One region of the Arthrobacter sp. 01T414 genome, then DNA from elsewhere that is predicted to be linked to it. Evidence: riboswitches for the same ligand, from Rfam matches in the RefSeq annotation. Region 1 holds a riboswitch; the other holds the start of a gene.

Region 1 (14,934 bases):
GAAGAACCAAGGTCTCGCCGTTCTTGCCGCCGCGCCAGTCGCCCATGCCGGGGCCGCCGTTGGTGGCGTGCCGGTGCGGGGCGTGGTGGTAGTCGAGCAGGGTGGTGGTCTGGGGGTCCACGCGCAGGATGACGTCGCCGCCGTTGCCGCCGTTGCCGCCGTCGGGACCGCCGAGCGGCTTGAACTTCTCGCGGTGGACGGAGACACAGCCGTGGCCGCCGGTACCGCCGGATACGTGCAGTACTACCCGGTCTACAAAGCTCGCCACGTGGATCTCCTCAGTGCTGTTCCTCGGGTCCGCGAGGGGCCCAAGATGATTGTAATGCGGTTAAAACACCGGTGGAGCGGACCTACTGGCCCGCCCCACCGATTTAGAACTTGTTGTTACTCTGCAGCTGCAGCAGCCACGATGTTCACAACGCGACGACCACGGCGGGTGCCGAACTCGACAGCACCGGGGGTCAGGGCGAACAGGGTGTCGTCGCCGCCACGGCCAACGCCGGCGCCCGGGTGGAAGTGGGTGCCACGCTGGCGGACGATGATCTCGCCTGCGGAAACTACCTGGCCGCCGAAGCGCTTGACGCCGAGGTACTGGGCGTTGGAGTCACGACCGTTGCGAGTGGAGCTCGCGCCTTTTTTATGTGCCATTTGAAATGCCTGCCTTTAAAATTCTGGGGAATCTGCTGAAAACCTGAACAGTAACGCTAGTTACTTGATACCGGTGATCTTGACCTTGGTCAGTTCCTGACGGTGACCCTGGCGCTTCTTGTAACCGGTCTTGTTCTTGAACTTCTGGATGACGATCTTGGGACCACGGAGGTCTTCCAGGATCTCAGCCGTGACCGTTACCTTGGCCAGGTCCTTGGCTGCAGACGTGACCTTGTCACCGTCCACCAGGAGCAGTGCGGGCAGCTCAAAGGTGCTGCCGGCTCCACCGGGGACGCGGTTCAGGGTAACGAAGTCTCCAACGGAAACCTTCTCTTGGCGGCCGCCTGCGCGGACAATCGCGTACACCACTGGGGAACTCACTTCTCTCGACGTTTATTACTAGATTTGCGTGCGGAACCTGGGGCCAAAATGTTTGGACCGGCTCACGCTGTGCCTCAACGCCGGTGGATTCCCCGGGGGAACCCATGAGCTATCCCGTGGAATGTCCTGCCCGTAATACGGGTGAACAGTTCCTCAAGGTCATAACCCAAGTGTTGGCGTAAGCACCGAAGATCTAGACTACGCTAATTTTGCCTTCGGTCGCAAACGAGGCTGGTCCCGGCGGGTAGTGCGTGACAGGCGCCACACCATGTCCGCGGGGGACAAAGTTGTGGTGTTGCAGCGACTTCCGGAACCGCGCCCCATTATGTTACCGGCTGCCCTGCTCCGCGCGGCTCAGGCGTGCAGCCTCGGCGCGTCGAAGAACTCGACTTCGTACCGGGCGGACTGCCGGAAGGCCACCGCCATGGCGTTGCGCTCCGCCTCGGAGCCGTTGCGGGCTGCCGCGTCCGCGTACCTGATCGCCTGCCGGGTCGACTCGGCGAAGGCCTCGTCGGCGTAGGTCCGCAGCCAGACAGCATATGCGTGCCCGGCCGGTGCACCGGCGGTGAGGAAGTCGCGGTGGAGCGTGGCGCCCACCTCGGCGTAGAGCCAGAAGCACGGCAGCGCAGCCGCGACGAGCACGCCGTAGCTGCCCGCGAGCGAGGCTGCGTGCAGATGATCCACGTAGGCCTTGGTGACCGGGCCCAGCTGCCTCTCGACGGTGCGGCCGGCCAGCCAGCTCCGGTGGAGTTCGGATTCGACTTCGAGGCACTGCTGCGCCGAACGGGACCAGAAGAGCTGTTCGGCTTCCGACGGCGCCAGCGCCGCCGCACGGGAGAGCACCCTGGAGTAGCCGTTGAGGTAGAGGGCGTCCTGTGCGAGGTAGTAGGCAAACTCGTGTTCCGGCAAGGTGCCGTCCGCGAGGCCCCGAATGAAGCCCAAGGCGTAGATCGCCTCCAGCTCGTCCGCCGCGTGCCCTTCCAGCAGCGCCGCGAAGTGGCCCTCGGCGGGGAGCTGCGCACCGGCCGGCGAAGCGGCGGGCTGCAGGTGGTGGAAATGGTGCACCGGTCCGTTGCCGGTTCCGACCTCCAGGCGCCCTGCTTCCCGCAGCGCGCCGAGCAGCCAGGGTTTCACGTCCCGCAGCGATGTCTCCCAATCCCCCGTCCTGGCCTGGACCGTGGCCAGCGCCGAGGACAGCGAACAGCCGGTGCCGTGGCTGTTGCGGGTGGCGATTCGCGGGCCTGCCACGACCACCACCTCTTGGCCCAGCACTCCCCCGGTGTTGACGAGCGCGTCCGGGCAGCCGCCGGCGTCCTGGCTTCCGCCGTCGTAGGACCCGCCGACGTGGGTTCCGGTGTCCGGCAGGTGTCCGCCTTTGACCAGCACCGTTGTGCCGGTCAGCGCCGCGAGCCGTTTGCCCTGCTCCAGCGCCCCGTCCCAGTCCTGGGCGGCCGGTTCGCCGAGCAGCATGGCCAGTTCGGCCAGGTTCGGGGTGATCAGGTCCGCGAGCGGGAGCAGCTCCCGCAGCGCGGTCTCGGCGGATTCCTGCAGCAGCCGGTCACCGCTTGTCGCGACCATCACCGGGTCCAGGACCAAGACGCCGGGGCGCACCTTTTCAAGCCAGGTCCGGACGGCGTCGATCACAGAGTCGTCGCCAAGCATGCCGATCTTGACGGCATCGATGGTGATGTCATCGCTGATGGCCTCCAACTGGGCCGTCAGGAAAGACGCCGGCGGCACATGCACGGACCTTACGCCCTTGGTGTTCTGGGCCGTCAGCGCCGTGATGGCCGCCATTCCGTAGCCGCCGTTCGCGGCGATGCTTTTCAGATCGGCCTGGATGCCGGCCCCGCCGGAGGGGTCGGAGCCGGCGATGGCGAGTACCCGCGGGATCCTTGGCGTCCCCGGGGTTCCGGCGTCGGGCGCCGGGAAGACGGACTGCAGGAGGGCCGGGGCCCGGTCAGGTCCCGGTTGGGTTGATGAGAGCGCGGTCGTGGAAGACAAGAGACATCCCTTCGCCGGTGCTAACCGGACAGGTTCAACGGGTCTGGATCTCAGCCGGCTCGATGCGCGGCACCCCGTGTCAGTCCCCTAGCCTAGCGTTCCCCGCCGCCAGGCTTCCTACATGTCAGCCCAGTGGCCGGCCCGTTAACCAACTCGCGGGTACCGTCCGGGATCGACGTAACGCTACATCGATTCCGGACGGCACCCGCGAGCCGTGATGCCTGCTGGCCCTAGAGCTCCGACGCCGGGACGCCGACGCCGAGGATGATCGGCTTGTTGGCGGCCGGCTTGGTGGCCACCATGGCCTGCTCCGGGGCCTTCGCCTCGTGGACCGAGACGGCCGCAGCCGACGGAGCGGTTTCCCGCTGCTGTACGGACGTCTCGTTGGCGGCGCCCTGGGCTCGGCTGGCGCTCCGGTTCCGGCGCACCCGCCGGGCTCCGGTGCCGCTAGCTGCCTCAGCCGGGGCCTGCGCCTGGGGTGCGGCCGCCTTGCGGGTCTCCTGCCGGACCGGGGCCTGCGCCTGGGGTGCGGCCGCCTTGCGGGCTTCCTGCCGGACCGGGGCCTGCGCCTCGGGTGCCTTGCGGGTCTCCTCCCGGACCGGCGCCTGCGCCTCGGCGGTGCGTGCGCTCGGCGGCGTGATCCGAGCCGTCCGTGCGCGGCCGCGGCCACGGGTGGCACGGGAGGCGGCTGGCGCCGCCTGCTCCGCCGCGGGAGCCTCCGGTGCGGACCGTTCCGAGGACCGTTCCGCCGGACGTTCCGCAGTCTGGACCGCGTCGGCCGGCTTGCCGGCTTCGGCGTCGCCCAAGTGGGCGAACGCTTCGGTCAGCACATCCAGGGTCAGCGCAGGCTGCGGGGTTTCCTCGGCGTGCTCGACGAAGGGCAAGGCGACCTGTTCGCCGCCGAAGGTCAGCACTGCCGCGGGACGTCCCGCTGCTTCCTCCGTCGAAGCGAGCTCCACGGCGGCGTCGAGCGCTGCCTGGCGGGTCTCGGCGTCGGGAGCGGCTGTTGCCTCGCCGTCGTGCAGGTGGGCTGCGTGTGCTGCGGCGGCGATGTTGGCCAGCGCGGCACGCGTCGCCTCCGCCTTCGCGTGGCGCTCTGCCTCGGTGGGCTCGGCGTGCACGGCTGCGGGGGCGGACGGCGTGGTTTCGCCGGCTCCCTGACCGCCCTTGCCGCGGCGGCGCTTGCGCTCAGTGCGTGCGGCGGGCTGGTGTTCGGTGCGCGGGACGTGGTGTTCCGCGGCGACGGTGTTGGCGCGGCGGTGCTCCACGGGCTCGTCGTGGGTGACGACGCCGCGGCCTGCGCAGGCCTCGCACTGTTCGCCGAAGACTTCCAGCAGCCCGGTGCCCATCCGCTTCCGGGTCATCTGCACGAGGCCCAGCGAGGTCACCTCGGCGACCTGGTGCTTGGTCCGGTCCCGGCCCAGGCACTCCACCATGCGGCGCAGCACGAGGTCGCGGTTCGATTCCAGCACCATGTCGATGAAGTCGATGACGATGATGCCGCCGATGTCGCGCAGCCGCAGCTGCCGGACGACTTCCTCGGCCGCTTCGAGGTTGTTCTTGGTGACGGTTTCCTCGAGGTTGCCGCCGCTGCCCGTGAACTTGCCGGTGTTGACGTCCACCACGGTCATGGCTTCAGTGCGGTCGATCACGAGGGAGCCGCCGGAGGGCAGGAAGACCTTGCGGTCCAGCGCCTTGTGGATCTGCTCGTCGATGCGCCAGGCGGCAAAGATGTCCGTGTCCTTGGTCCACTTTTCAAGCCGGCCCACCAGGTCCGGTGCCACGTAGGTGACGTAGGCCTCGATGGTGTCCCAGGCTTCCTCGCCCGAGACGATCAGCTTGGAGAAGTCCTCGTTGAAGACATCGCGGACCACCTTGATGGTCAGGTCCGGTTCGCCGTAGAGGAGCTCCGGGGCGAGGATCTTGGTGGATGTGGACTGGCTTTCGATGCCTTCCCACTGGGCACGCAGACGGTTGATGTCATGCGTCAGTTCCTCTTCCGAGGCGCCCTCAGCCGCGGTGCGGACGATCACGCCGGCGTCCTCCGGCAGGCGGTCCTTGAGGATCCGCTTGAGCCGGTTGCGTTCGACGTCGGGCAGCTTGCGGGAGATGCCGGTCATCGAGCCGCCGGGCACGTACACGAGGTAGCGTCCCGGGAGCGAGATCTGGCTGGTCAGGCGGGCGCCCTTGTGGCCCACCGGGTCCTTGGTGACCTGGACGAGTACGGAGTCGCCGGACTTCAGCGCGTTCTCGATCCGGCGTTGCTTGCCCTCGAGGTTGACGGCGTCCCAGTTGACTTCGCCGGCGTACAGGACGGCGTTGCGGCCGCGTCCGATGTCGACGAAGGCCGCTTCCATGGACGGGAGTACGTTCTGGACCTTGCCCAGGTAGACGTTCCCGATCAGGGAGTCCTGCTGGGTCTTGGAGACGAAGTGCTCGGCCAGCACGCCGTCTTCCAGGACGCCGATCTGGATTCTGTCGTCGCGCTGCCGGACGATCATCTGGCGGTCCACCGATTCGCGGCGGGCCAGGAACTCGGCCTCGGTGATGACGGTGCGGCGGCGGCCGGTGTCGCGGGATTCGCGGCGGCGCTGCTTCTTGGCTTCCAGGCGGGTGGAGCCCTTGAGGGAGGTGACGCGGTTGCTGGCCGGGGCCTCGCTGATCGCACGCGGCGCGCGGACGCGGGTGACCGTGTTGGGCGGATCGTCGTCCCCGCCACCGGTCAGTTCGAGGTCCTGGTCTCCGCGGCGGCGACGGCGGCGCCGGCGCGAGGTCACGCCGTCTTCGAGCGTCCCCTCGGAGTCTTCGTCGGACTCGCCCGCACCTTCGGCGGAGCCGTCTGAGTCGGTGTCGGCTTCGCCGGTGCGGCTGCGGCCACGGCGTCCACGGCTGCGACGACGGCGGCGGCTGCCGGCGTCGTCGCCTTCCTCGTCCTCTTCCTCTTCGGCTTCCGCGCTTGCCGCGGGGGCCGGGGCGGGACGGACGACGGTGCTCAGGTCCGGGGCCTGGAAAATCATCGAGGTGACAGCGCCGGGAGCCAGGAAGAGCGAGGGTGCCTCGGAGGTCTCGGCAGCCGGCGCCTCTGCCGGAGCAGCCGCGGTGGTTGCAGTCTCGGCGGGTGCGGCCTCGGCGGGTGCGGTCTCGGCAGCCGGCGCGTCGGAAGGCACTTCAGCGGCTTCGGCCTGCGTGGCGGCCTCTTCCGTCGGTGCAGGGGCCGGGGCCGTCTTGGCGCGGGAGGCACGGCGGCGGACCGGCTTTTCCGGTGCCGTCTCGGCGGCCGGCAGTCCAACGAATGCCTCGGCGGCGGGGGCAGCTTCCGCGGCCGCGGCTGAATCGGCGAAGGCGGGCAACACTTCGTCCTCGGTCTTCTTGCGGGACCGGCTCCGGCGGACCGGGGCCTTGGCTGCGGGGGCTTCGAGGTTGTCAGCGGCCGGGGCTGCGTCAGCAACGACGTCAGCAACGGCTTCGGGAGCGGGAACCGCGGCCTCAGCCTTCGGGGCGGCCTTGCGGCGGGACCTGGTTGCCTTCTTGGGCGCCTCCGCGGCGGCGGTTTCCGGGGCTTCTTCGGCGGCAGCGGCTTCGTTGTTACCGGCTACAAGCTGGTCATTATCCATATGTGGCTACACTCCTGCCCTGACGTACCGCCACATCCGGCACCCGTGGGGCAAATATTTGTCAGCACCCGCAGGCACCGACAGAAGTCAGTTGGATACCTCCAGGTTCGCACCGGCAGTGGGGTGCGGCAGCCCTGGAAGGCCGGCGAGATTGCTTTGAACCCGTTGATCTCTGTGTCACAACCAGGTGCCGTCCAATGGCATTGCGGGATAGGCCGGATCAAGTGATCCAGAGTATGCCCTGCTCATCATTGGCGGTCTTGAAAGCAAAGTCGCCGGACCGAGACCCGAATGTGGATCGAGCCCCAGCCAGGTTCATTGTCTCACAGCAGGCGCCAAAGCAGGGCTAAGCGGGTCATCCTGTCCGCGCCGTGGACCGAATCACTGTCGACGGCCCAACGCCTACCCGGTTACGTCCAGCCTCCGGCGATAGAATCGGCCCAAGAGCACCCGACGCAAAGGACTGAAATCCCATGCCCAGCATCTCCCACGCCCCCGGCGACGTGACTGCCCACGAGCGTGGCGCCGGCGCGGCAGCTGCGGAGCGCCCGTTGCCGCCGATGACGCGTGACCGGCCCTTCGCCTGGCTACTGCTGATCACCGGCGTGGTCGGCTGGCTTGCCTCCGGCGCCTTGGTCCTGGAGAAACTGGAAGTCCTCAAGGACCCGAAGCACGTCACCGTCTGCGACGTGAATCCCTGGATCTCCTGCGGCCAGGTCATGCAAACACCGCAAAGTTCCGTCTTCGGTTTCCCCAATATGTTCATTGGCATTGTCGCGTTCGCAGTCATTATTACGACGGCGATGGGCATCTTCGCCGGGGCCCAGTTCGCCCGGTGGTACTGGATCGGGCTGCAGACCGGCGTGACGTTGGGTTTCGCCTTCGTGGTGTGGCTCTGGTCCCAGGCGCTGTACTCGATCCACATCCTCTGCCCGTTCTGCATGATCGTCTGGGCCGCGATGATTCCCATGTTCGTCTGGGTGACGGTGCGCAACGTCAGCCACGGCGTCATTCCGGTCCCGGCCCCGGTTGCCCGCATCATGGGGGAATCCGGCTGGATCCTTACAGCCCTGCTCTACGTCGCCGTCATCGCCACCATCTTCTTCGCCTTCATCCAGGTCTTCATCGGGACCTCCGGCTACTGAGCGCTCCGCAAACGCCGCGAGGTGACAGATAAGGCCACTTTTCGCTCGCGTTCATTGGCCTTATCTGTCACCTCGGAGTGGTGCTTCGGGTTCCTAGAACCAGATGTTGATCTCGCGCTCGGCGGACTCGGTCGAGTCGGAGCCGTGGACCAGGTTCTGCTGGACCTTGACGCCCCAGTCGCGGCCGAAGTCGCCGCGGATGGTGCCCGGCGCCGCCGTCGTCGGGTCGGTGGTGCCGGCGAGCGAACGGAAGCCCTCGATCACGCGGTGGCCTTCGAAGATCGCCGCGACAACCGGGCCGCTGAGCATGAACTCGACCAGCGGCTCGTAGAACGGCTTGCCGACGTGCTCCTCGTAGTGCTGCTCGAGGAGTTCGCGGGTGGCGTTGACCTTCTTGAGTTCGGCCAAGGTGTAACCCTTGGCTTCGATCCGGGCGATGATGCTGCCGGTCAGGTTGCGGGCGACGCCGTCGGGCTTGATCAGGACTAGGGTGCGCTCAATGCTCACAACTGCTCCAATGTGTTGGGGTGGGGTTCGGGACAAGTCTAGTTGCTCTGGCCCTCGGGGTTCGCGGCCTCCCAGGCCGCCTGCTCGCGTTCGCGCTCGGCCGACTCGCGGTCGATCCGGATGCCGGTCCGGATGCCGTACCACCAGGTGATCGCGAACAGCCCGCCGACCACGAACATCGTCGGTTCAATGAATCCGGTGAGCACCAGCAGCAGCTGCAGGACCCAGCCCAGCCCCACACCCCACGGCTTAGTCAGCACGGCGCAGGTCAGGGCGAGCACCAGGCTCAGCCCGATCCCGACGCCGAAGACCAGCAGCGGCGGGAATTCGCCGCGGCGCAGGCCGAAGACCGCGAGGGTGCCGAAGAGCGCCACGAAGGCCTCCAGCAGCAGCACCGTAGAGGCGAACATGACCTTGGTGGAACGGCGCTTCTTGGGCATGCCCGGGCGCCACTCGCGCTGGGCTTTGGTGAGTTTTGCCATGGGTTATGCCTCGGCCTTTCCGAGCAGGACCCGGGCCTCGGCCACGAGCGTGATGGACCCCGTGACGAGGATTCCGCCAGCCAGGTCGTCGTTGGACTCGGCCCGCTCCACGGCCCATTCGAGGGCGTCGTCGAGCTTCTCGGCGACGTGGATGTTCTCCTCGCCGAAGCCCAGGTCCAGCGCCAGCTCGCCGAGTTCCTCCGCGGGGATGGCCCGGGGCGAGTTGGACTGCGTGAAGCAGAATTCGGCCGGGACCTCCGCAAGGGAGTCCTTGAGCTGGCGGAGGATTTCCTCGGCGTCCTTTTCCTGCAGGATGCCCAGGACCACCACCAGCTTGCTGAAGCTGAAGGCCTCCTGGAGCGCCTCGGCGGAGACCCGGATGCCCTCCGGGTTGTGCGCCGCGTCCACCACGATGGTGGGGGCGGTACGCAGCACCTCCAGCCGGCCCGGCGAGGTGACGGCGGCGAAGGCCTCCTGCAGCACCTCGGCATCCAGCGGCTTCTCGGCGCCGAAGAAGGCTTCCAGGGCGGCGATCGCGACGGCGGCGTTCTCCGCCTGGTGCGCGCCGTGCAGCGGCACCAGCAGGTCCTCGTACCGGTCCGCCAGGCCCTGGATGGTCACCATCTGGCCGCCGACGGCCACGGTGCGGGACTCGACGCCGAACTCCACGCCCTCGAAGCGGAAGGGCACGCCCACCTCCTTGGCCTTTTCCAGCAGCACCTGGGCCGCGTCGACCGGCTGCGCCGCGCTGATCAGGAAGCCGCCGGGCTTGATGATGCCGGCCTTTTCGTAGGCGATCTCCTCGGTGGTCTGGCCGAGCAACTCGGTGTGGTCGAGCGAGATCGGGGTGACCACGGCCACCTGGCCGTCGCCGACGTTGGTCGCGTCGGTGATGCCGCCGAGGCCCACCTCGATCACGGCAACGTTGACCGGCTGGTCCGCGAAGACCGCGAAGCCCAGGATGGTCAGGCATTCGAAGTAGGTCAGCCGGGGCTGGCCCTCGGCCACGAGCTCGCTGTCCACGATCTCCAGGTACGGGCGGATCTCGTCCCAGATCCGGACGAAGGTCTCATCCGGGACGGGTTCGCCGTCGATGCTGATCCGCTCGGTGACCTTGGACAGGTGCGGGCTCGTGTAGCGGCCCGTGCTCAGCCCGTGGGCGCGGAGCCCGGCCTCGATCATCCGGGCCGTGGAGGTCTTGCCGTTGGTGCCGGTGACATGGATGATCGGGAACGCCTTGTTCGGCTCCCCCAGGATGTCCATGGCCCGGCGCAGCGGAGCCAGCCTCGGCTCCATCTTGTTTTCCGGCGCCCGGCCCAGCAGCTCGGCGTAGACGCTCTCTACGGAAAATTCGTCGCTCATGGATTATGCCCCTGCCTCAACAGTTACTTTTTCGACGCTGACCTGCGGTTCCTTGACCTCGGCGGCTGCGGTGTCCAGCTCGATGGTCAGGGTCTCGGTCTTGACCAGTTCGGCGTGGGCCAGCAGCGCCTCCACGGTGTCCTGCGCTGCGGTGACGGTGGTGCGGATCCGGTCGCTGACGTGCAGCCCGGCATCCTTGCGGGCCTGCTGGATAGCGCGGACCAGGTCGCGGGCGGTGCCTTCGGCCTCGAGTTCCGGGGTGACTTCGGTGTTGAGCACCACGAACCCGCCGCCGGGAAGGACCGCCGCCGCGCGTGATCCTTCGCCTTCGGCGGCTTCGGCCACCACGGTTTCGAGGGTGTATTCCTGCGGCTCGAGGGCAAGGCCGCCGGCGGTCACCACCCCGTCCTCGCCGACCGACCAGTCGCCGGACTTGGAGCCCTTGATGGCCTGCTGGACGTTCTTGCCCAGTCGCGGGCCGGCGGCACGGGCGTTGACCACGAGCTTCTGTTCGATGCCGAACTCCTCCGGGGAGGCGCTCTCGGCGTCGAGCAGGCGGACCGAGCGCAGGTTCAGTTCATCGGCGACGACGGCGGCAAAACTTGTCAGTGCGTCCGCGCCGGGTGCCACGACCGTGAGTTCCTGCAGCGGCAGGCGCACGCGGAGGTTGGCGGCCTTGCGCAGCGACGATCCGGTGGAGCAGATCTGCTGGACGCGGTCCATCGCCTCGACGAGTCCGGCGTCGGCCGGGAACAGTCCGGCGTCCGGCCAGTCGGCCAGGTGCACGGAGCGGCCGCCGGTGAGGCCGCGCCAGATTTCCTCCGAGACCAGCGGCAGCAACGACGCCGCAACCCGGCAGACCGTTTCCAGCGCGGTGTAGAGGGCGTCGAAGGCGTCGACGTTCTCGTCGAAGAAGCGCTGGCGGCTGCGCCGGACGTACCAGTTGGTGAGCATGTCCAGGTAACCGCGCAGTTCATCGCACGCTCCGGAGATGTCGTAGCTGTCCAGCTGGGCGGTCATGTTCCGGACCAGGTCACCGGTGTTGGCCATCAGGTACTGGTCCAGGGTGTCGGCGTAACCGTCGTAGCGCAGCTTCGCTTCGTAGCCCTCGCCCCCGTTAGCGGCGTTCGTGTACAGGGTGAAGAAGCTGTAGACGTTCCAGAGCGGCAGGATGACCTGGCGAACGCCGTCGCGGATGCCCTGTTCGGTGACGACGAGGTTGCCGCCGCGCAGGATGGGGCTGGACATCAGGAACCAGCGCATCGCGTCGGAGCCGTCGCGGTCCAGGACCTCGGAGACGTCCGGGTAGTTGCGCAGGCTCTTGGACATCTTCTGCCCGTCGGAGCCGAGCACGATGCCGTGGCTGATGACGTTGCGGAATGCCGGGCGGTCGAACAGCGCGGTGGAGAGGATGTGCAGCATGTAGAACCAGCCGCGGGTCTGGCCGATGTACTCGACGATGAAGTCCGCCGGGTTGTGCGTGTCGAACCATTCCTCGTTCTGGAACGGGTAGTGCACCTGGCCGTACGGCATCGATCCGGAGTCGAACCAGACGTCCAGGACGTCCTCGACGCGGCGCATCACGGACTGGCCTTCTTCCGGGGTGCGGGGGTCGTCCGGGTTGGGGCGGGTGAGCTCGTCGATGAACGGCCGGTGCAGGTCCACCTGGCCGGCTTTGTTCAGCGGCAGGCGGCCGAAGTCGGCTTCGATCTCGGCGAGGGAGCCGTAGACGTCGGTGCGCGGGTAGTCCGGGTCGCTGGACTGCCAGACCGGGATGGGGCTGCCCCAGTACCGGTTGCGGCTGATGGACCAGTCGCGGGCGTTGGCGAGCCACTTGCCGAACTGGCCGTCCTTGACGTTGCCCGGGATCCAGTTGATTTCCTGGTTCAGCTCGGACATGCGGTCCTTGAACTTGGTGACCTCGACGTACCAGGAGGACACCGCGCGGTAGATCAGCGGGTTGCGGCAGCGCCAGCAGTGCGGGTAGGAGTGCTCATAGCTTGCCTGGCGGACCAGGCGTCCCTGGGCGCGGAGGACCTGGGTGATGGGCTTGTTGGCCTCGAAGACCTGGAGTCCGGCGATTTCGGCGAGGTCGCCGTGTCCGAAGAGCGGCAGGAACTTCGCGCCCTCATCGACCGAGAGGACCACGGGGATGCCGGCCTCTTCACAGACCTTCTGGTCGTCCTCACCGTAGGCGGGAGCATGGTGGACGATGCCGGTGCCGTCGGTGGTGGTGACGTAGTCCGCGACGAGGAAGCGCCAGGCGTTCTCGGTGCCGTACTTCTCGGTGTCGTGGAAGTAGTCCCAGAGCGGCTCGTAGCCCAGGCCCTCGAGTTCGGCACCGGTGTGGCGGGAGACGACGGCGGCTTCCGCCGCGGCGGCACCCTCGGCGCCGTCGCCGTAGCCGAGATCCTTGGCGTAGGCGCCCAGCAGGTCCGCGGCAAGCAGGAAGCTGCCCGTGACGGGAGCCTCGGCCGAGGCGGCCTTGATTCCGTGCGGGCCGGCCGGGAGGACAACGTAGGTGATGGCGGGCCCGACGGCGAGGGCCAGGTTGGTGGGAAGGGTCCAGGGCGTGGTGGTCCAGGCGAGTGCCTGCACGCCGGCCAGCTGGCGGGACAGTTCCGACTCCCCCGGCGTGATCGGGAAGGTGACCGTGACGGTCTGGTCCTGGCGGTTCTTGTAGACGTCGTCGTCCATCCGCAGCTCATGGTTGGACAGCGGCGTCTCGTCCTTCCAGCAGTACGGCAGCACGCGGTAGCCGTTGTAGGTGAGTCCCTTTTCGTGCAGCTGCTTGAAGGCCCACAGCACGGACTCCATGTACTCGACGTTGAGCGTCTTGTAGTCGTTGTCGAAGTCCACCCAGCGCGCCTGGCGGGTGACGTAGCTCTTCCACTCGTCGGCGTACTTCATCACCGAGGCGCGGCAGGCGTCGTTGAACTTGTCGATGCCCATGGCCTCGATCTGGGTCTTGTCCGTCATGCCCAGCTGCTTCATGGCTTCGAGCTCGGCGGGCAAGCCGTGCGTGTCCCAGCCGAAGCGGCGTTCGACGCGGCGGCCGCGCTGGGTCTGGTAGCGGCCCACCAGGTCCTTGGCGTAGCCGGTGAGCAGGTGGCCGTAGTGCGGCAGGCCGTTGGCGAACGGCGGGCCGTCGTAGAAGACGAATTCGTTGGACCCGCGCTGTCCTCCTGGAAGGTCAGAGTCGCGCTGGTCGATGCTCGCCTGGAAGGTGCCGTCCTGATCCCAGTACTTGAGGATGCGCTCCTCGATCTCCGGGAACTTCACGGAGGCGGACACGCCGGCTGACGGGGAGCTGCTGGCGTCGGAAGGTGCGGCTGAGGCCTTGGGGTAATGGGTCATCTCGACATCCTGGGTTGAGCTGGTGAACAACGGGATTCATTCAGGATGCGAGGACGGCTCCTGTGCTGTCGGAACAACACCGGCACCGCGGTACCACCTCACTTACCGCACACTGGCCCGCGCTCCCCGAGGAGGACGCCGGCCGGCCACGGCCGCTCGTTGACTGCTGTGACGGGCTTACCCGTCCGGTTCTACCTGCCCTGCCGCGCACTGTTGCCGCGGTGGGGCGCTCTTCCGGAAGCTCACCGGTGATGGCCGGGTCAAAGCTGATACCTCGATGTTACCGGAAGTCGCCGAGACCCGGGCGCCGCGGCCAGGCGTGCCCGCGGCAAGGACCGGCGGCGTTCACGGCTGGATCGGCGCAGCGGTCCGTCCAAAGAGTGGAATGAACGCCAGCAGCGCAGCCAGCTGGGTGGCCACGGTGAAAGCAATGAGCCCGGGCAGGGAAGCCGCGTAGAGGGCGCCGATGATGGTGGAACCGGCCAGCCATGCCGTGCCGTAGATCGCGGTGAAGATGCCGTATCCGGTGCCGCGGCGCGCGGCGGGGACTAGGTCCGCGACCGCGGCCCGCAGGGTGGATTCGTGGATGCCCAGCGCCGCACCCCACACCACCGCGCCGGCCCAGACCAGGCCTGGCGAGTTGCTGAAGGACAGGAACGGGACGGCAGCCGTCAGCGGCAGGGCAATCAGCAGGCCGCGCAGGCCGATCCGGTCGTACAGCGTCCCGGAGGCCAGGGCAGCCAGCGCTGCCGCGCCCATAGAGACGGCGTAGGTGACAGGGATCAGGGCGGCGGGAAGCACCCTGTTCACCTCAAGGTGGTAGGAGATGACCCCGAAGGTGGAAAACCCGAACATCGAGATGGCAGTGAATCCGCTGTACCACCAGAACCTGGCCGGCAGCGGGAGCCGCGCAGGGCGGCCCGCCGGAGCCCCCGCGGCGTTGGCGGCGGGTCGGGGGTCCGCACCGGTGCCGTGGGTGTCGAACCTCGCCGGCACCGGGACGGCGCGGCGGAGCAGCATCACGGCGACCAGGGCGAGCGCCCCGGGAATGGCGAGCACCGCGAACCCGAGCTGGTACCCGGACACCGCGACCATGAGTCCGACCAGCAGGGGTCCCAGCAGCGCTCCGGATTGGTCGAGAGCTTCATGGACGGCGAAGGCCCTCCCGTGGCCGATCTTCGACCCGGCGTGGGAGAGCATCGTGTCCCGCGCCGGCGTGCGGACGGCCTTGCCAAAGCGTTCCGCGATCACCAGCGCCGAAGCTTGCCACAGCGCTCCGGCCAGGGACAGCAACGGCACGGCAACAACGGTCAGGGTGTATCCCGCGATTGTCAGGGGCCAGTACCTGCGGGTCCTGTCCGCCAAGGGGCCGGTGGCCAGGCGCAGGATCAAGGCCACGGCTTCGCCGGCTCCCGTAATGAAGCCGACCATGAC
Region 2 (15,820 bases), on a different contig from region 1:
CCGTCCCACCCGCAATACGAACTGGCCGCCAAGCAGATGAAGGCCGGCGGCACTGTGCTGACGCTGGAGCTCTCGCCTTCGCCCGGCCGCTCGGCCAAGGAGGCTGCCTTCGCGCTGCTGGACGCGCTGCGGATCATCGACATTTCCAACAACCTCGGCGACTCAAAGTCCCTCATCACCCATCCGGCCACCACGACGCACCGCGCCATGGGCCCGGAGGGCCGGGCCGCGATCGGGCTGAGCGACGGGGTGGTGCGGCTGTCGGTGGGCCTGGAAGACGTCGAGGACCTGATCCGCGACCTCGGACAGGCACTCAAGCAGGTCTAGCTCCGGCGCACCGGCGAGAGCAGCGCGGCCTGCTCCGATGCTCCTTCGTCGTCCGCGCCGAGCATCGTGACGCGGACGGCATGGGCGACGACGGCGGCCAGGCCGGCGTCGTCGGTGGGCGTGTCCAGCCCCGGTGCGCAGAGCGCCTGGCGCTGCAGCTGCGAGCCCGTGCCGTTGGCCAGCACCCGGTCCACGCCGCGGCGCGCCAGCTCAAGCTCCCCCTGCTCCGCTAGGACGGGGGCGACGAAGTCGACAAGGGCATGGACCACCTCGCCGGCCGGAGCGGGCCGGAAGCTGCCGAAGTCGAGGAGTTTCCCGCGCAGCCCGCAGTTGCTGGCCTGCCACGCGGCCATCTTCAACAGCACGGTCGGCACGGGGACGGGATCCACGCCGTCGCGCCACTCCCGGCTGGCGGACTCTACCAGGGCCCGCACCAGGACGGCGATCAGCGCCGCGTCCTCCGCCCGCAGGCAGACATCCGCGACCCGGACCTCCACCGTGGGGTGGTGCCGGGCCAGCCGGGCATCGAAGTAGATCATCCCTTCGTCAAACAGCACCCCGCTCTCCAGCAGCCGCGTAACCACCCGACGGTACACGGGAAGGCTTCCGAAGATCATGGAGGGCCCAGCGGCCGGCCAGCGGTTCCAGGCCTGGGTGCGGTAGCTCTCGAAGCCGGTCTCCGTCCCGTTCCAGAACGGCGAGTTGGCGCTGAGCGCGATCAACACCGCCAGTTTGTCCCGGATCCGGTCCAGGACGGCGACGCCCTCTTCCGGGGACTCGATGGAGGTGTGGACGTGGAACCCGCAGGTCAGCTGCTCCTGGACGGTGAGGCCGAACCGCTTCTGCATGGTGGCGTAGCGCGGGTTGGGCGTCGTGTGGGTGGCAGATTCCAGCGGCGAGGTGGCCAGCGCAGCCACCCGGGCCCCGTGCATCCGGGCAACCCGGCCCGCGAAGGCCCGGGACTGCCGGATCTGCTGCAGCAGCGCGCCGTGGTCCTGGCTGGGCACGGTCTGGGTCTCGATCTGCTCCAGCTTGAGTTCAAAGCTGAAGCCCGGATCGTCATGGTCCGGATCGGCGGCGGTAGCAGCGGGGCCGGCGGCGGAAGCGGACTGGCCCGCCGTGGCCGCTGCGGATGCAGCAGCGGCGGGTTTCAGCCCGCGCAGCAGTGCGTCGGCCAGTGCCAACGGAACCCCGGTCACGGGATCCACGATCAGCAGTTCCTCCTCCACGCCAAAGGTGCGCATGCAACCATTGTGCGTCAGCACCCGCCCCGGCGCGCTACCCCCAAACGGCGGGGTCGCCGGCGGAGTCAGTCCTGGAAGTACTCGATCTTGGCGCCGATGGTGTTGAGCCGCTCGGCCAGGTCCTCGTAGCCGCGTTCGATCACGTAGATGTTGCGCAGCTCGGAGACGCCCCGCGCGGCGAGCATGGCCAGCAGCAGGCAGGCCGCCGGGCGCAGGGCCGGCGGGCAGCCGACTTCCGCCGCACGCCATTTGGTGGGTCCGTTGACGTAAATCCGGTGCGGGTCCAACAGCTGGACCTGAGCCCCGAGCCTGTTCAGCTCGGTCAGGTAGATGGCCCGGTTCTCGTAGACCCAGTCGTGGATCATCGTCTGGCCGTGGGCATTGGCGGCGATCACGGCGAAGAACGGCAGGTTGTCGATGTTCAGGCCGGGGAAGGGCATCGGGTGGATCTTGTCCTCCGGAGCCCGCAGCACCGAGGGCTGGGTGGTGACGTCCACCAGCCGGGTGCGGCCGTTGCGGGCGACGTACTCCGCCGATACCTCCAGGCGCTGCCCCATCTGTTCGAGCGTCGCCAGCTCGATCTCCATGAATTCGATCGGGACCCGGCGGATCGTCACCTCGGAGTTGGTCACGATGCCGGCGGTGATCAGGCTCATCGCCTCGATCGGATCCTCGGACGGGAAGTACTCGATGTCGACATTGATCGACGGGCGGCCGGCGATCTTCAGCGTCGTGGTGCCTACGCCGTCGATCTCCACGCCCAGGCCCTGCAGGTAGAAGCAGAGGTCCTGGACCATGTAGTTGGGGCTGGCGTTGCGGATCACGGTGGTGCCGCGGCGGTGGGCCGCGGCCATGATGGCGTTTTCGGTCACGGTGTCGCCGCGCTCGCTCAGCACGAAGGACCGGTCGTGGCCGTCCGCGGGCGGCGCCTGCACGCTGTAGAAGCCGGACTTTGCCTCCACACTGAGGTCGAACTGGCGCAGGGCCTGCATGTGCGGCTCCACGGTGCGGGTGCCCAGGTCGCAGCCGCCGGCGTAGGGCAGGCGGTATTCGGCGGACTCATCGAGCAGCGGGCCCAGCAGCATGATGACGCTGCGGGTGCGGCGGGCGGCCTCCACGTCCATCGAGTCGAGGTCCAGCACGGCCGGGCGGCGGATCTGCAGGTCGTTCGCGTTGAGCCAGGTGCACTCGACGCCGATGCTGGTCAGCACCTCCACGATCCGGTTAACTTCTTCGATCCGGGCCAGCCGGCGCAGGACGGTGGTGCCGCGGTTGATGAGGCTGGCGCAGAGCAGCGCTACGCCGGCGTTCTTGCTGCTGTTCACGTCCACGGCGCCGGAGAGCGTCCGTCCGCCTTCCACGCGCAGGTGGGTCATCTGCGGCCGGCCGACTTTGACGATCGCCCGGCCGAAAATGGATTCGAGCCGCTGGATCATCTTCAGGCTCAGGTTCTGCTTGCCCTGCTCCATCCGGGCGATGGCGCTTTGGCTGGTTCCCAGCTCGGCCGCGAGCCTGCCCTGGGTCCAGCCCTTTTCGCCGCGGGCGTCCCGCAGTACGGCGCCGACGTGTTCAGCAGTCTGTTGAGTCATATATCAATCAATATCACGGATGATTTATCCGACGCCGCGAAACCCCCTGCACTGCAGGCAAGCTCACAAAATATTCGTCTGGTGCGATATTTCTTCTAATGACGGGGTCGGAGGGCAGGGATCCGCCGGCTACTGCTGCCCGAGAAACACCATATTCCACGTCCCTGCAGCGAGGGCCGCGGCCACGGCAGCGCCGGAAATCAGCAGGCCGCCGAGGACCACCCATGCGTCCAGCCGGCTGAACGAGGCCGCCCGAGCCCAGGTCCGCTGCGCCCCGCCGAAGCCGCGCGCTTCCATGGTCACCGCGAGCCGGGAAGCGCGGCGGACCGCCTGGACCATCAGGCCGAAGCTTTGCCCCAGCGTAGCTTTCATCCGCTGCCAGGGATTACCGTGCGAGCCGACACCGCGGGCGCGCCGGGCCATGCCGATGGTCTGCCATTCCTCGGCCATGAGCCCCACCAGCCGCATCGCGGCCAGGGTGCCCAGCACGAAGCGGTGCGGCAGCTTCGCCTGCTGTGCCAGGGCATCGGCCAGGTCCGTAGGATCCGTGCAGCTCATCAGCAGCACCGCCGGCAGCGCGATCGCGAGGCCGCGCAGCAGGAAGCCCAGTCCGAGCTGCAGCGATCCTTCGCTGATGGACCAGATGCCGACGTCGAGCAGGATCCGTCCATGGTCCGGGGCCAGGATCGCGGTGCTCCAGCCGCCCACGGCCGCCGCGAGGATCAGCGGCCAGCCGCGCTGCCAGAGCAGGGCCAAGGTCAGGCCGGCAAGCGGGAAGAGCAGCAGTTCGGAGGCGAGCGCCACGGACGCGGACACCCAGTCGATGGAGAGCGCCAGCGCGATCGTGATGAGCACGACGCCGGAGAACTTGGCCAAAGGGTTGGCGCGGGTCAGCAAAGCGTGGTTTCCGCGCAGGGTCAGCGCGTCCCTCATGTGGCCGCCACCCCGTCCGGCTGGGGTGCGCCGAGTTTCAGCTCGGCGCCGCCCAGGACCTGGCTGAATTCCGCATCGTGGGTCACCGAGACCACCGCGGTCCCGGCGTCGAGGAGCTCGGAGAGGAAAGAGGCCAGTTCCGCCCAGGTGTTGGCGTCCTGGCCAAAGGTGGGCTCGTCCAGGATCAGCACCCGCGGGTGCGCAGCCAGCACGGTAGCCACCGAGAGCCGCCGCTTTTCGCCCCCGGAGAGCGTATAGGGGTTGGCGTCCACGAGGTCGCGGAGCCGCAGGCGTTCCAGCAGCTCGTCCACCCGTTCTTCGCCGCGGCCCAGCTGCCGGGGACCGAACATCAGTTCGTCCAGCACCCTGCCGGTGACGAACTGGTGCTCGGGTTCCTGGAACACCGTGCCGATCCTGGCGATCAACTGCTGGGCCTTCCACTTGTAGGGATCGATGCCCGCGCCCTCGCTCAGCCCGGTCGTAGCGGAGACCGCCCCGGCCACCGGTGCCAGCAGGCCCGCCAGGGTCAGGGCGAAGGTCGACTTTCCGGACCCGTTGGGGCCGGTGATGGTCAGCGCCCGGCCCGCCCGGACCTGGGCGGCGATGCCGGACTGCACCGGCGCGGGCGGAACCGTGTGGAAGCCCCGCAGCAATCCGGCGCGGCGCGGGCGTTCCCGGGATACGGCCAGCCCCTCGGCAGCCAGCAGCAGTTCACCGGCAGCGTCATCCCCTTCCGCGTCCGCTCCGGCGTTGCGGGGGCGGGTGGCCGGCACGTGGCCCGGCACCCAGACTCCGGCGGCGATGAGCATGTCGCGTGCCTGTTCCAGGACCTGGTCCGGAGGCCCGTCCAGCAGCACGGCGGAGTCCGTCCCGGAGCCGGGCTGCAGCACGACGATCCGGCCCACCAGGTCCTTCCACACGGCAACCCGGTGCTCCACCACCACCAGGGTGGCCCCCGTCTTGTCCAGGGACCTTCCTACGGCGTCGCGGACCTCCAGGACCCCGGCCGGGTCGAGGTTGGCTGTGGGCTCGTCCAGCAGCAGCAGTCCGGGCCGCATCGCAAGGATCCCGGCGAGCGCCAGCCGCTGCTTCTGGCCGCCGGAGAGCGCCGACGTCGGGTGCTGCAGCGGTAGGCCGCCGAGCCCGACGTCCTCGAGCGCCTCCGCCACCCTGCGCCAGATGTCCGCCGGCGGGACGGAGAGGTTTTCGGCTCCGAACGCCACGTCGTCACCGAGCCGCGAGAGCACCACCTGGGTCTCCGGGTCCTGCTGCATGAGCCCGGCCCGGCCGCGCCGGGCCCGCGGCGGGGCGCCGTCGATGAGCAGGGTGCCGGTTTCGTCGTCGTCCTCGGCCTCCGCTGGAACGGCGGCCGAGGTGGCTGCCGCAGTTCCTGCGGCGCTGTTGTCGCCCAGCACCCCCGCCAGGGCGTGCAACAGCGTGGACTTGCCCGCGCCGGACGGGCCCAGCAGGAGCACACGCTCGCCCGGGCTGATGTCCAGGTCCAGGCCGCTCACGGCGGGACGGGACCGTCCGGCGTGCCGCCAGCCCCAGCCGCGGGCACTGACCGCGGCCGGGCGCACGGAGTCGTTGGATGTCATGCGGATGCGTTCCTTAGGAGAACACAGGTTCCGATGCCGCCTTGCGGGACGCGAAGGAGGCCAGCACCCCGGTCTTGGCCAGGCCGCGGGTGGCGAGCCAGGACAGTCCGCCGGCGATCACTGCTCCGGAGATGGCGCAGAAGATAATGTAGGCGAGCTTGTCCCCGGCTTCGTACGCGATGTTCCAGCCCCAGGGCAGGAAGGAGTCGTTCAGGCCGCAGAACAGGCCCGCGCCGGCGCCGGCCAGCAGGGACACGGGCAGGTTGAACTTCTTGTACAGGAACGCGGCGAAGACGAGTTCCGCGCCGAGGCCCTGCAGAATGCCGGAGATGAGCACGGTGGTGCCGTACTGCGAACCCATGATCAGCTCGCTGGTGGCCGCCACCGCCTCGCAAAACAGGGCTGCCCCGGGCTTGCGGACCACGAGCATGCCCAGCACCGCCGGGATCATCCAGCCGCCGGCGTAGAGCCCGGTGAGCGGCGGGTAGGCCGCGGTGAGCGGGCCCGTCACGAGGTTGGCGCCCTGGTCCCAGGCCCAAAAAATCACGCCGCCGGCAACAGCGATCAACGCGGCCACCACAATGTCGACTACGCGCCAGCTGTACTTGCCGGCGGTAAGCGTCTGCTTCGCAGAAATGTCAGTCATGTCGTCCTCCTGAGGTACAGGAGGGGAGGGCGCTCCGGCGGCGCCGCGGCTTTCGCCACGGGTGCCGGGCACCCTGAGAACTCGACTCCCTTGCGCCGGTACTAACCGGATCAGGTTCGAGGGTCTGCGGCTGTCCGCACTCTCAGCGCCCACCTACGGTTCCCTGGACTGCTCCAGTGATGCCCGACGGCGGCGCTCCCCTGTCGTATGTAATTCGCCCTTGTGGGCTGGCCCAGTTTACACCCGGCGGCCCTCTTCGGCGGTGCCCCGCAACGGCCCGCTTGGTAGAGTCGGCCCAGGAAGCGATTACCGGACACTGACGGAAGCTGAAGCCCTTGACCGACTCACCAGTGACTTCCCCCGACTTCGACCCGGATTCCGCGGAGCCGCAACCGCCAGGATCCCTGGCGGCGCTGATCGGCCGCATCCTGGCGGAGATCGACGAGCTGCAGTTCCAGGCGTTCAGCAAGGACGACGCCCTGGACCTGGGGCTGCTGCTGGTGCAGCTCGGCCGGCAGCGTTCCCATCCGATCGCCGTCGACATCACCAAGGGCGAGCAGGTCCTGTTCCACGCCGCGCTGGAGGGCGCCACGCCGGACAATGAGCGCTGGATCAAAGCCAAACAGCGCACCGCCGTGCGGTACGAAGTCCCGTCCCTGCTGGTCGGCCTCCGGGCCCGCGCCGCCGGAGGAAGGATGGAGGACAACGCCTGGTTCGACCAGCGTGAGTTCGCCGCCCACGGCGGCTCGTTCCCCATCTATGTGCGGGGAACCGGGATGGTAGCTACTGTCACGGTGTCCGGGCTGCCGCAGAAAGGCGACCACGAGCTGGTGGTCGAGGCACTTACCGAAATCCTCGGCCGCTCGGGACGCTAGGCTAGGGGAAGCCCTGTTTCCTCCCGCAAGGAGTACGAAGTATGAACATCTTCATCAAACTGCTTGGCACTGGAGTCAGCCTCCTCGCCGGTTTCGTCGGCACCAAGGTGGTCGACACCGTGTGGGAAAAGACCACCGGCAACAAGCCGCCCAAGGGCCACGACGACGACGTCCCCACCACGCTGCGCCAGGCCCTGACCTTCGCGCTGATTTCGGCCTCGGTCAGCGCCATCATCCAGGTCCTCGCCAACCGCGGCACACAGCGGGCGATCACCCGCTTCGCCAAGACCCAGGACATCGTCTAGGCGCATCGTCTAGGGCGCATCGTCTAAGAGCAGTACCTGAGGTTCCCGGCCTGGTCGGACCGCCATGCGGGCGGACTGCCCGCGGCCGGGAACCTCACTCGTCGTCGGTGAAGCCTTTTTTGCCCGCCGCCTGCTGGACCACGGCTTCCAACTCATCGGCGCTGAGCAGTTCCGGGTGCAGGTGCTTGGTGCGGTAGCCGGCGCGGCCCACCATGTGCGCCGAGACCGGCACCGTGAGYAGCTGGAAGATCCACGCCACCACGAGCACCGGCCATACCCACCAGGTGCGCAGCTGCAGCCCCACCGCGCAGAGCAGCAGGAACAATCCCAGCACCTGCGGCTTGGTGGCGGCGTGCATCCGGCTCATGAGGTCCGGGAACCGTAGCAGGCCGATCGCGGCGCCGAGGGACATCAGCGCCCCCACCACCATGAACACGGCGGAGACGGCGTCGATCACGGCGTCGGCGGACATCGCCTCAGGACTCATTCGGCTTCCTCCGGTCTGCCACGAAACGGGCCACCGTCACCGACCCGACAAAGCCGATGATCGAGATGGACACCAGCAGCATCAGGTTGTTCAGGTGCCGGTTCACGGCCATGTCGATGCACAGCGCCGCGCCCAGGATGGCCAGCAGCACATCGGCGGCCAGCACCCGGTCCAGCAGCGAGGGCCCGTGCGCGATGTGGATGATCGCGCCGCCCGCGGCGAGCGAGAGCACCACAGCGGTAATCGTCAACACCAGCGGCATCATGCGCCAACCTCCTGCTCGAGTGCGGACAGCTCGGCTTTGGTGCCCATGATCCTGATCAGCCCTGCCTCGGTGTCGCGGACCTCCTTGCGGAGCTTGTCCGCGTCCTCGGCGTCGCGGACGTTGATGCCATGGATGTAGAGCGTGGACGTGGACCTGTCCACCTCAACCACCACGGACCCCGGGATCAGCGAGATGACGTGTCCCGTAGCGGTCACCAGCAGGTCGGAGTGGCTGCGGAGCGGGACGGCGACGACGGCGCTGATCACCTTGGGCCCCCGCACCACGGCCAGGTACAGGACCTGGAAGCTGGCAGCGACCACTTTGCCCAGGAAGACCAAGGCAAAGGGTACGGCGCGCAACACATTGAAGCGGCCGCCCAGCTCCACCGGCGGCAGGTAGAACAGCCGGGCCACCACCACCGCGATCAAGGCGCCAAAGAGCAGGTTGCCGGCGCTGAAGTCCTGCCAGAGTGCACCCCAGACGATGACGAGCCAGACCAGCAGGGGCAATTCCTGGCGCAGCGAGATCCTCTTGCGCGTCATTTCCCGCCCTCCTGCCGCAGCGGTTGGGCGATCGGCGGAACCGGCGCCTCGTCCCCGAGCACGGCGTGGATGTAGGCGGAACGGTTCAACATCTCCTCGGCGGACTGCCCGGCAACCCGGAAGAGCGGCCCGGCGAACACCGTCAGCGCCACCCCGAACAGCACCAGGCCCAGGGTGGAACCCACCATGGTCCGCGGCAGCAGCGTCACATTACGCTGGCCCGCGCGGTCGCCGGTGGCCGCGTCGGCGGGAGCGGCGAGCAGGACGGGGTCGGGATGTTCGGCATCCTCGGGCTTGCGCCAGAAGGCACGGTTCCAGACCCGGGCGATGGCCAGCAGGGTCAGCAGGCTGGTCAGCACGCCGCCGGCCACGAGCGCGTAGGCCAGCGGGGTCCCCAGGGAGACGCCGGCCTGCAGCAGGCCGAGTTTGCCCAGGAAGCCGGATAACGGGGGGATTCCGGCCAGGTTCATGGCGGGCACGAAGAACAGCACGGCCAGCAGCGGCGAAAGCTTCGCCAGCCCGGCGATCCGGTCCACCGAGGAACTCCCGGCCCGGCGCTCAATCAGGCCGGTCACCAGGAACAGGCTGGTCTGGATGGTGATGTGGTGCGCCACGTAGAACACAGCGGCTCCCAGGCCCGCCACGGAGGACATCGCCAGGCCGAACACCATGTAGCCGATGTGGCTGACCAGGGTGAAGGAGAGAAGTCGCTTGATGTCGCTTTGCGCCAGGGCGCCCAAAATCCCCACCACCATGGTCAGGAGGGCCGCAACCATCAGCGGGGTGTTGAACGTGTCCCCGGGAAAGAGCAGGGTCTCGGTGCGGACCATCGCGTACACACCCACCTTGGTAAGCAGCCCGGCGAACACGGCCGTGACCGGGGCGGGTGCGGTGGGATAGGAGTCCGGGAGCCAGAAACTCAGCGGGAAGACGGCGGCCTTGATGCCGAATGCCACGAGCAGCAGCACGTGCAGGAGGTTCCGGGTGCCCTGGTCCAGGTCGACCAGCTTGACCGCCAGGTCCGCCATGTTGATGGTCCCGGTGGCGCCGTAGATCATGGCGATCGCGATCAGGAAGAGGACCGAGGAGACCACCGAGACCACCACGTAGGTCACGCCGGCGCGGATCCGCGGACCCGTCCCGCCGAGGGTCATCAGGACGTAGCTGGCGGTCAGCAGGATCTCGAAGCCCACATAGAGATTGAAGAGATCACCGGAGAGGAAGGCGTTGGACACTCCCGCCACCAGGATCAAATAGGTGGGGTGGAAGATCGACACGGGGGCGTCGCTGTCGCCGTCGGCCATGCCCTGCCCGGTGGCGTAGACCAGCACGGCGAGGCTGACGGTGGAGGACACCACCAGCATGAGCGAGGAGAACTGGTCCACCACCATCACGATGCCCCAGGGAGGCAGCCAGCCGCCGATGTTGACCGCCGCCGTGCCGCCCTGCCAGACGGAGGCAAGCAGCAGGCATTCAAGCAGCAGGGTCAGCGAGAGGAGGGCTATGCTGACGGTCCGTTGCGCCCGTGGTTGCCGGATCAGCAGGAAGGTCAGGGCGGCCCCGAGGATGGGGAGGACGACGGCGAGCGGGGCAAAGCTTGCGATGTTCACTCGGTCCCTCCTTCCGGGGCGGGGGTGATGTTGCGGGAACCGGGCTGCTCTTCGGCGGCGGCGTCGACGGCCGGCATCCGGCGGGCACCGGCCTGCACGGTGTCGGTCGGATCCGGGGCAACGTCGGCTTCCGCCGGATCGGCCGCCACCAGCGGGAATTCCGAGGTCTCCGCGGGAATGACGGCATCGTCCTCGGCGTCGAAGCTGGGGGTCTCGGCCACCCGGCGGTCCTCGGCGTCGTCCTGGATGTCGTCCTGCCGGGCCAGCACCCAGGTGCGGTAGATGATGCCCAGCATGAAGGCCGTGACGGCGAAGGAGATCACGATTGAGGTCAGGATCAGCGCCTGCGGGAGCGGGTCGCTGTAGTCCCCGGCGGCCGTGTCCTTGTTGAACAGCGGGGCGAGGCCCGCATAGCCGCCGGTGGCCAGGATCAGCAGGTTGGTGGCGTTGGCGAGCAGCATCAGGCCCAGCAGGACCCGCGTGAGGCTGCGTTCCAGGATCAGGTAGATGCCGCAGGCGTACAGGGCTCCCATCACCGTCAGCAGGGTCAGATTGACGCTCATGCGTTCCCCTTGGCGGTGGTTTCGGCCGGGGCGCCGTCGGCTTCCCCGATTTCGGACGGCTGCGCGGATTCCTCCGCGGGCTGCCCTTCCGGCTGTTCCTTTGGCTGTTCCTCGAAATGCTCGTCGATTTCAGCGCCGAGGCTGCGCAGCACGTCCAGGGCCAGGCCGACGACGACGATGTACACGCCGATGTCGAAGATGGTGGACGTGACGAACTTGATGTCACCGAAGACCGGCAGCCAGAGTTCGATAATGGCACTTTGAAAGACCTGGCCGCCAAGCAGCAGCGGCGCGACGCCGGAAGCCGCGGCGGTCGCGAGGCCTATGCCCAGCAGGGCGCCGGCGCTGACCGGGGTGGCTTCGCGCAGTTCGAACCGGCCCCCGGCGAGATAGCGGATGGTGAGGGCCAGGCCCGCCGTGAGCCCGCCGGCGAAACCGCCGCCGGGAAGGTTGTGGCCCGCGAGCAGCAGGTAGATGGAGAAGACGATCATCGAGTGGAAGATCAGCCGGGTAACCACCTCAAAAATGATCGAGCGCCGCTCCGGGGCCATGGTCCGTCCGGCCACGAGCCAGGCATCGCGCGTCGACGCGGCAAACCGCCGGCTCATGGCGAGCGCCGCGTTGTCCCTGGTGTGGGCGGGCCGGTCAGTCCGGCGGCCCACGGTACCCTCCGCCACGGAGGCCGAGGGCCCGATACGGTCGCCGCGGCCGCGGACGAAGATCAGGCTGGCAACGCCGGTGGCGGCGAGCGCCAGGACGGAGATCTCGCCGAAGGTATCCCAGGCCCGGATGTCCACGAGCGTGACGTTGACGACGTTCAGCCCCCCGCCGCCCTCGTAGGCCAGGCGCGGGAAATCCAGCGAGACCGGGGTGGCGACGCGGGACCCCAGGGCATAGATCGCCACGAAGACCATTGTGAGGCCGAACGCCGCGCCGATGATCACCCGGATGACCCGGTACTTGCCGCCGGTACGGTCCCGCAGCTCCGCCGGCAGGCTCCGCATGGCGAGGACAAAGGCCACCAGGATGATGGTTTCCACCAGCATCTGGGTCAGGGCCAGGTCCGGGGCACCCTGCAACGCGAACATCAACGCGATCCCGTAGCCGGTGACAGAAACCATCAGCACGGCCAGGAAACGCTTGTTGGCACGCACCGCGGCGAGCGCGCCGATCACGATCCCGGCGCCGGCAACGAGCTGCAGCGGCGAACCGGGGTCGATGAAGTACAGCGTGGCGGGCAGCGGCTTATTGGCCAGCAGCATCGCCGTGAGTGGCAGCGCGAAGGCGACCGTCAGGATGACGGCTAGGTAGAAGAAGAGCGAGCCTCGCTGGGTGCGGCCGGTGACCCAGACGGCGGCGTCGTCGAGGGCCCCGATGGTGCGCTGGTAGCTGCGGTCGCCGTCGATCCAGCCGGGCACCATGGCCTGGACGCGGGAAACAGCGTTGCGGCCGTAGAACATTGCCAGCCCCAGGGCGAAGGTGATCGCGGTCAGGCCCAGCGCAGGGGTGAAGCCGTGCCACAGCGCGAGGTGGCCTGCGGCATCGGACTCCGCGCCCTCGTGGCCGGCGAACAGTGCGGCGTAGGGCTGGATCCAGCCGTCAACCGGGTCCGGCCACGCGCCATAGAGAACCGTCAGCAGGCTCAGCAGGGCCGGAGCGGCCAGGAACGACGGCTTGACGGCCTTGAAACGCGTGGCCGGCACACCGGCTTTGACCGCGAAGGCGCCCCACATGAAACGTGCGCTGTAGGCGAAGGTCAGGATCGAGCCCAGCACCAGGCCCACCAGGATCACCGGGCCCCGGGGCCCGACGCCGGCATGGTGCACGAAGGCCTCGAAGACGGATTCCTTGGCCACGAAGCCTGCCAGCGGCGGTACACCAGCCATCGAGGCCGCACCGATGGCCGCCACTATGGCTAGGGCGCGGGAGGAACGGTACACCCCGGAGAGCTTGCGGATGTCGCGCGTTCCGGCCTGGTGATCGATGATGCCGACCACCAGGAACAAGGTGGCCTTGAAGAGGCCGTGGGCCAGCAGCAGGGCCAGGCCTGCGAGGGCCGCGTCGGGCTTGCCGAGCCCCACCACCATGGTCAGGAAGCCGAGCTGGCTGACCGTGCCGTAGGCGAGGATGAGCTTGATGTCGGTCTGGCGCAGGGCGCGGTAACCGCCCACCAGCATGGTGGCCAGTCCCAGGCCCAGCACCACCGGGAGCCAGAACGCCGTCTCGGCGAACCCGGGGGCGAGCCTGGCGACAAGGTAGATGCCGGCCTTCACCATGGCGGCCGCGTGCAGGTAGGCGCTCACCGGCGTGGGCGCCGCCATCGCTCCGGGAAGCCAGAAGTGGAACGGGACCAGCGCGGACTTGGTGATCGCGCCGGCCAGGACCAGCACGACGGCGGCGGCCACAGCGGCCGCTGCCGGCCCGGCCACCAGTTCCGGGGCCGCCTGCAGGATGGCGGAGATCCGGTAGGTCCCCGCGGTGGAGCCCAGCATGATCAGTCCCACCAGCATGGCCAGGCCGCCTGCGGTGGTGACGACAAGCGCCTGCAGCGCCGAGCGCCGGGCCGACAACCTGGTGCGGGCGTAGCCGATCAGCAGGTAGGACAGCACCGTGGTCAGTTCCCAGAAGATGAACATCAAGAGCAGGTCATCGGCGGTGACCAGGCCGAACATTGCCCCGGCGAAGGCCAGCAGCTGGGCGCCGAAGCCGCCGAGGTAGCTGTCCTTGTTCTTGAAGTACCGGGCACAGTAGACCAGGACCAGCGCACCGACGCCCAGCACCAGCAGGGACATCACCCAGGCCAGGGCATCGATCCGGAAGGCCAGCTCCAGCCGAAGGTCCGGAATCCACGGAAGGGTGACGGAGGTGGCCCCGCCGTCCGAATACACCGCGCCATGCTGCAGAAGCAGCCAGACGAAGGAACCTGCCGGCACCGCCGCCAAGGCGAAGAACGCGTTCCGGCCCAGCCTGCGGAAGAGGAACGGCGCCACAGCAGCCACCGCGAAGTGAACGGCAAGGACTGTGATCACTGGAATCTCCGCAACGTCAGGAATTCGATTGTCAAAAGTTGGAGCAGGCGGGGCATTGGTTAGGTTCGGTGCGGCTAGTTTACCAAGCGTGCACAAATTGTTTTTCCGTGACGTGCCCCAGAAGGTACCGGCCCGGCAAACCGCGGTGCGAGAGCCAAGCGCAGAAGAAGCGGTCGTTGCCGGCCCGTTTCTCCGCCGCCGGCATGCCACGGACGGCTAACATCGGGCTATGAACTCTGCCAGCGCCCCCGAGGCCATGCGTCCGGCCTCGGAACTCGAGTCCGGCAGCCACGCCACCGGCAAGGGCCGGGTGGTGGCCTGGGCCGCCTGGGACTGGGGGTCCGCGGCCTTCAACGCGGTGATGACCACCTTCGTCTTCACCGTCTACCTGACCTCCAAGGCCTTCGGCGGCGAAGACCAAGCTTCGGCGGTCCTCGGCTCCGCCCTGGCTATCGCGGGGGCGGCCATCGCACTGCTGGCCCCGGTCACCGGCCAGCGCTCGGACAGCGGAGGCCGCCGCAAGCTGTGGCTCGGCGTCAACACCGCCGCCGTCGCACTCCTGACCGGACTCTGCTTCTTCGTTTTCCCGCGCCCCGAATTCCTGCTCCTCGGCGTCACGCTGATTGCGCTTGGCAACGTGTTCTTCGAATTTGCCGGAGTGAACTACAACGCCATGCTCGCCCAGATCTCCACGCCCGCCAACATCGGCAAGATCAGCGGATTCGGCTGGGCCTCCGGCTACCTCGGCGGCATCGTGGCGCTGCTGATCGTGCTGCAGCTCTTCGTCCAGCCCAGCATTGAATGGTTCGGCGCCTCCACCGAGGAGAGCCTGAACATCCGCCTCGTGGCTGTGTTCTCCGCGCTCTGGCTCCTCATCTTCGCGATCCCGGTGATGCTCGCGGTTCCGGAAGTGCCCAAGGCCCGGGGCTCCCGGCTGGGTTTCTTCGCCTCCTACGCCCTGCTCGTGCGCCGCATCCGCGCCATCTACCGGACCAGCCCGCACACCATCTTCTTCCTGCTGGCCAGCGCCATCTTCCGCGACGGGCTGGCTGCGGTCTTCACCTTCGGCGGGATCATCGCTGCCGGCACCTTCGGCTTCGAACTCAAGCAGGTCATCTTCTTCGCCATCTTCGGCAACGTCGTCGCCGCGGTGGGCGCGCTGCTGGGCGGCTTCCTGGACGACCGTGTGGGGCCCAAGGCGGTCATCATCGGCTCGCTCGTGGGCCTGCTCATTGCGGGAAGCGTGCTCCTTGCGCTGGGGAACGGAACCTATTCCTTCTTCGGTATGGACTGGGCGGGCAGCACGACGTTCTGGGTGTTCGGCCTGTTCCTGTGCCTCTTCGTGGGGCCGGCCCAGTCCTCCTCCCGTGCCTACCTGGCCCGGCTCGCCCCGCACGGTGAATCGGGCGAGCTCTTCGGCCTCTACGCCACGACCGGCCGGGCCGTCAGCTTTCTGGCGCCGGCGCTCTTCACCCTGTGCATCACGGTCGCGACGCCCCTGGTTGCCCCCGGCGAAGCGCAGCGCTGGGGAATTCTCGGCATCATGGTGGTCCTATTGGCCGGGCTGCTGGTGATGCTGCCCGTCAAGCCGCCGGGACGGACGGAAATCGCCGTCGTGCCCGGGGCCTGAACCTGCCCCAAAACTGCACCGGCACATTAGGCTGGAGGCATGAACGTGGATGAGACAGACCTTCCCGGCCTGGGCCGGCGCAAGGACTTCATGACCGCATCCGGACGCCGGATCGGCGTCGTCGAGTACCGCGAAGGCCAGACCGAGCTGATCGTCTCGACCTGGGACGATCCGGAC

The links. A riboswitch is a leader RNA that binds a small molecule or an ion and turns the genes downstream of it on or off. The one in region 1 is predicted to bind thiamine pyrophosphate.
Region 2: it holds a riboswitch for thiamine pyrophosphate, as region 1 does, so the genes downstream of both, AC1DK9_RS00280 (ECF transporter S component) here and AC1DK9_RS15615 (bifunctional hydroxymethylpyrimidine kinase/phosphomethylpyrimidine kinase) in region 1, are expected to answer to the same signal.

The regions. Positions count from the first base shown of each region.
Region 1 covers NZ_JBFTQK010000007.1:124,865-139,798, reverse strand. The annotation lists gene obgE (GTPase ObgE) at 1-268, opposite strand, end outside; gene rpmA (50S ribosomal protein L27) at 385-648, opposite strand; gene rplU (50S ribosomal protein L21) at 709-1,017, opposite strand; gene AC1DK9_RS15615 (bifunctional hydroxymethylpyrimidine kinase/phosphomethylpyrimidine kinase) at 1,384-2,973, opposite strand; TPP riboswitch at 3,023-3,120, opposite strand; gene AC1DK9_RS15610 (Rne/Rng family ribonuclease) at 3,264-6,647, opposite strand; gene AC1DK9_RS15605 (vitamin K epoxide reductase family protein) at 7,121-7,792, shown strand; gene ndk (nucleoside-diphosphate kinase) at 7,886-8,299, opposite strand; gene AC1DK9_RS15595 (DUF4233 domain-containing protein) at 8,338-8,781, opposite strand; gene AC1DK9_RS15590 (bifunctional folylpolyglutamate synthase/dihydrofolate synthase) at 8,785-10,143, opposite strand; gene ileS (isoleucine--tRNA ligase) at 10,147-13,500, opposite strand; gene AC1DK9_RS15580 (MFS transporter) at 13,846-14,934, opposite strand, start outside.
Region 2 covers NZ_JBFTQK010000001.1:61,332-77,151, reverse strand. The annotation lists gene AC1DK9_RS00305 (O-succinylhomoserine sulfhydrylase) at 1-327, shown strand, start outside; gene AC1DK9_RS00300 (glutamate--cysteine ligase 2) at 324-1,571, opposite strand; gene AC1DK9_RS00295 (UDP-N-acetylglucosamine 1-carboxyvinyltransferase) at 1,637-3,160, opposite strand; gene AC1DK9_RS00290 (energy-coupling factor transporter transmembrane component T family protein) at 3,290-4,093, opposite strand; gene AC1DK9_RS00285 (ABC transporter ATP-binding protein) at 4,090-5,691, opposite strand; gene AC1DK9_RS00280 (ECF transporter S component) at 5,705-6,337, opposite strand; TPP riboswitch at 6,407-6,549, opposite strand; gene AC1DK9_RS00275 (heme-degrading domain-containing protein) at 6,673-7,212, shown strand; gene AC1DK9_RS00270 (DUF4235 domain-containing protein) at 7,254-7,517, shown strand; gene mnhG (monovalent cation/H(+) antiporter subunit G) at 7,612-8,004, opposite strand; gene AC1DK9_RS00260 (MrpF/PhaF family protein) at 7,994-8,269, opposite strand; gene AC1DK9_RS00255 (Na+/H+ antiporter subunit E) at 8,266-8,811, opposite strand; gene AC1DK9_RS00250 (Na+/H+ antiporter subunit D) at 8,808-10,421, opposite strand; gene AC1DK9_RS00245 (Na(+)/H(+) antiporter subunit C) at 10,418-10,984, opposite strand; gene AC1DK9_RS00240 (Na+/H+ antiporter subunit A) at 10,981-14,013, opposite strand; gene AC1DK9_RS00235 (MFS transporter) at 14,243-15,643, shown strand; gene AC1DK9_RS00230 (cation:proton antiporter regulatory subunit) at 15,683-15,820, shown strand, end outside.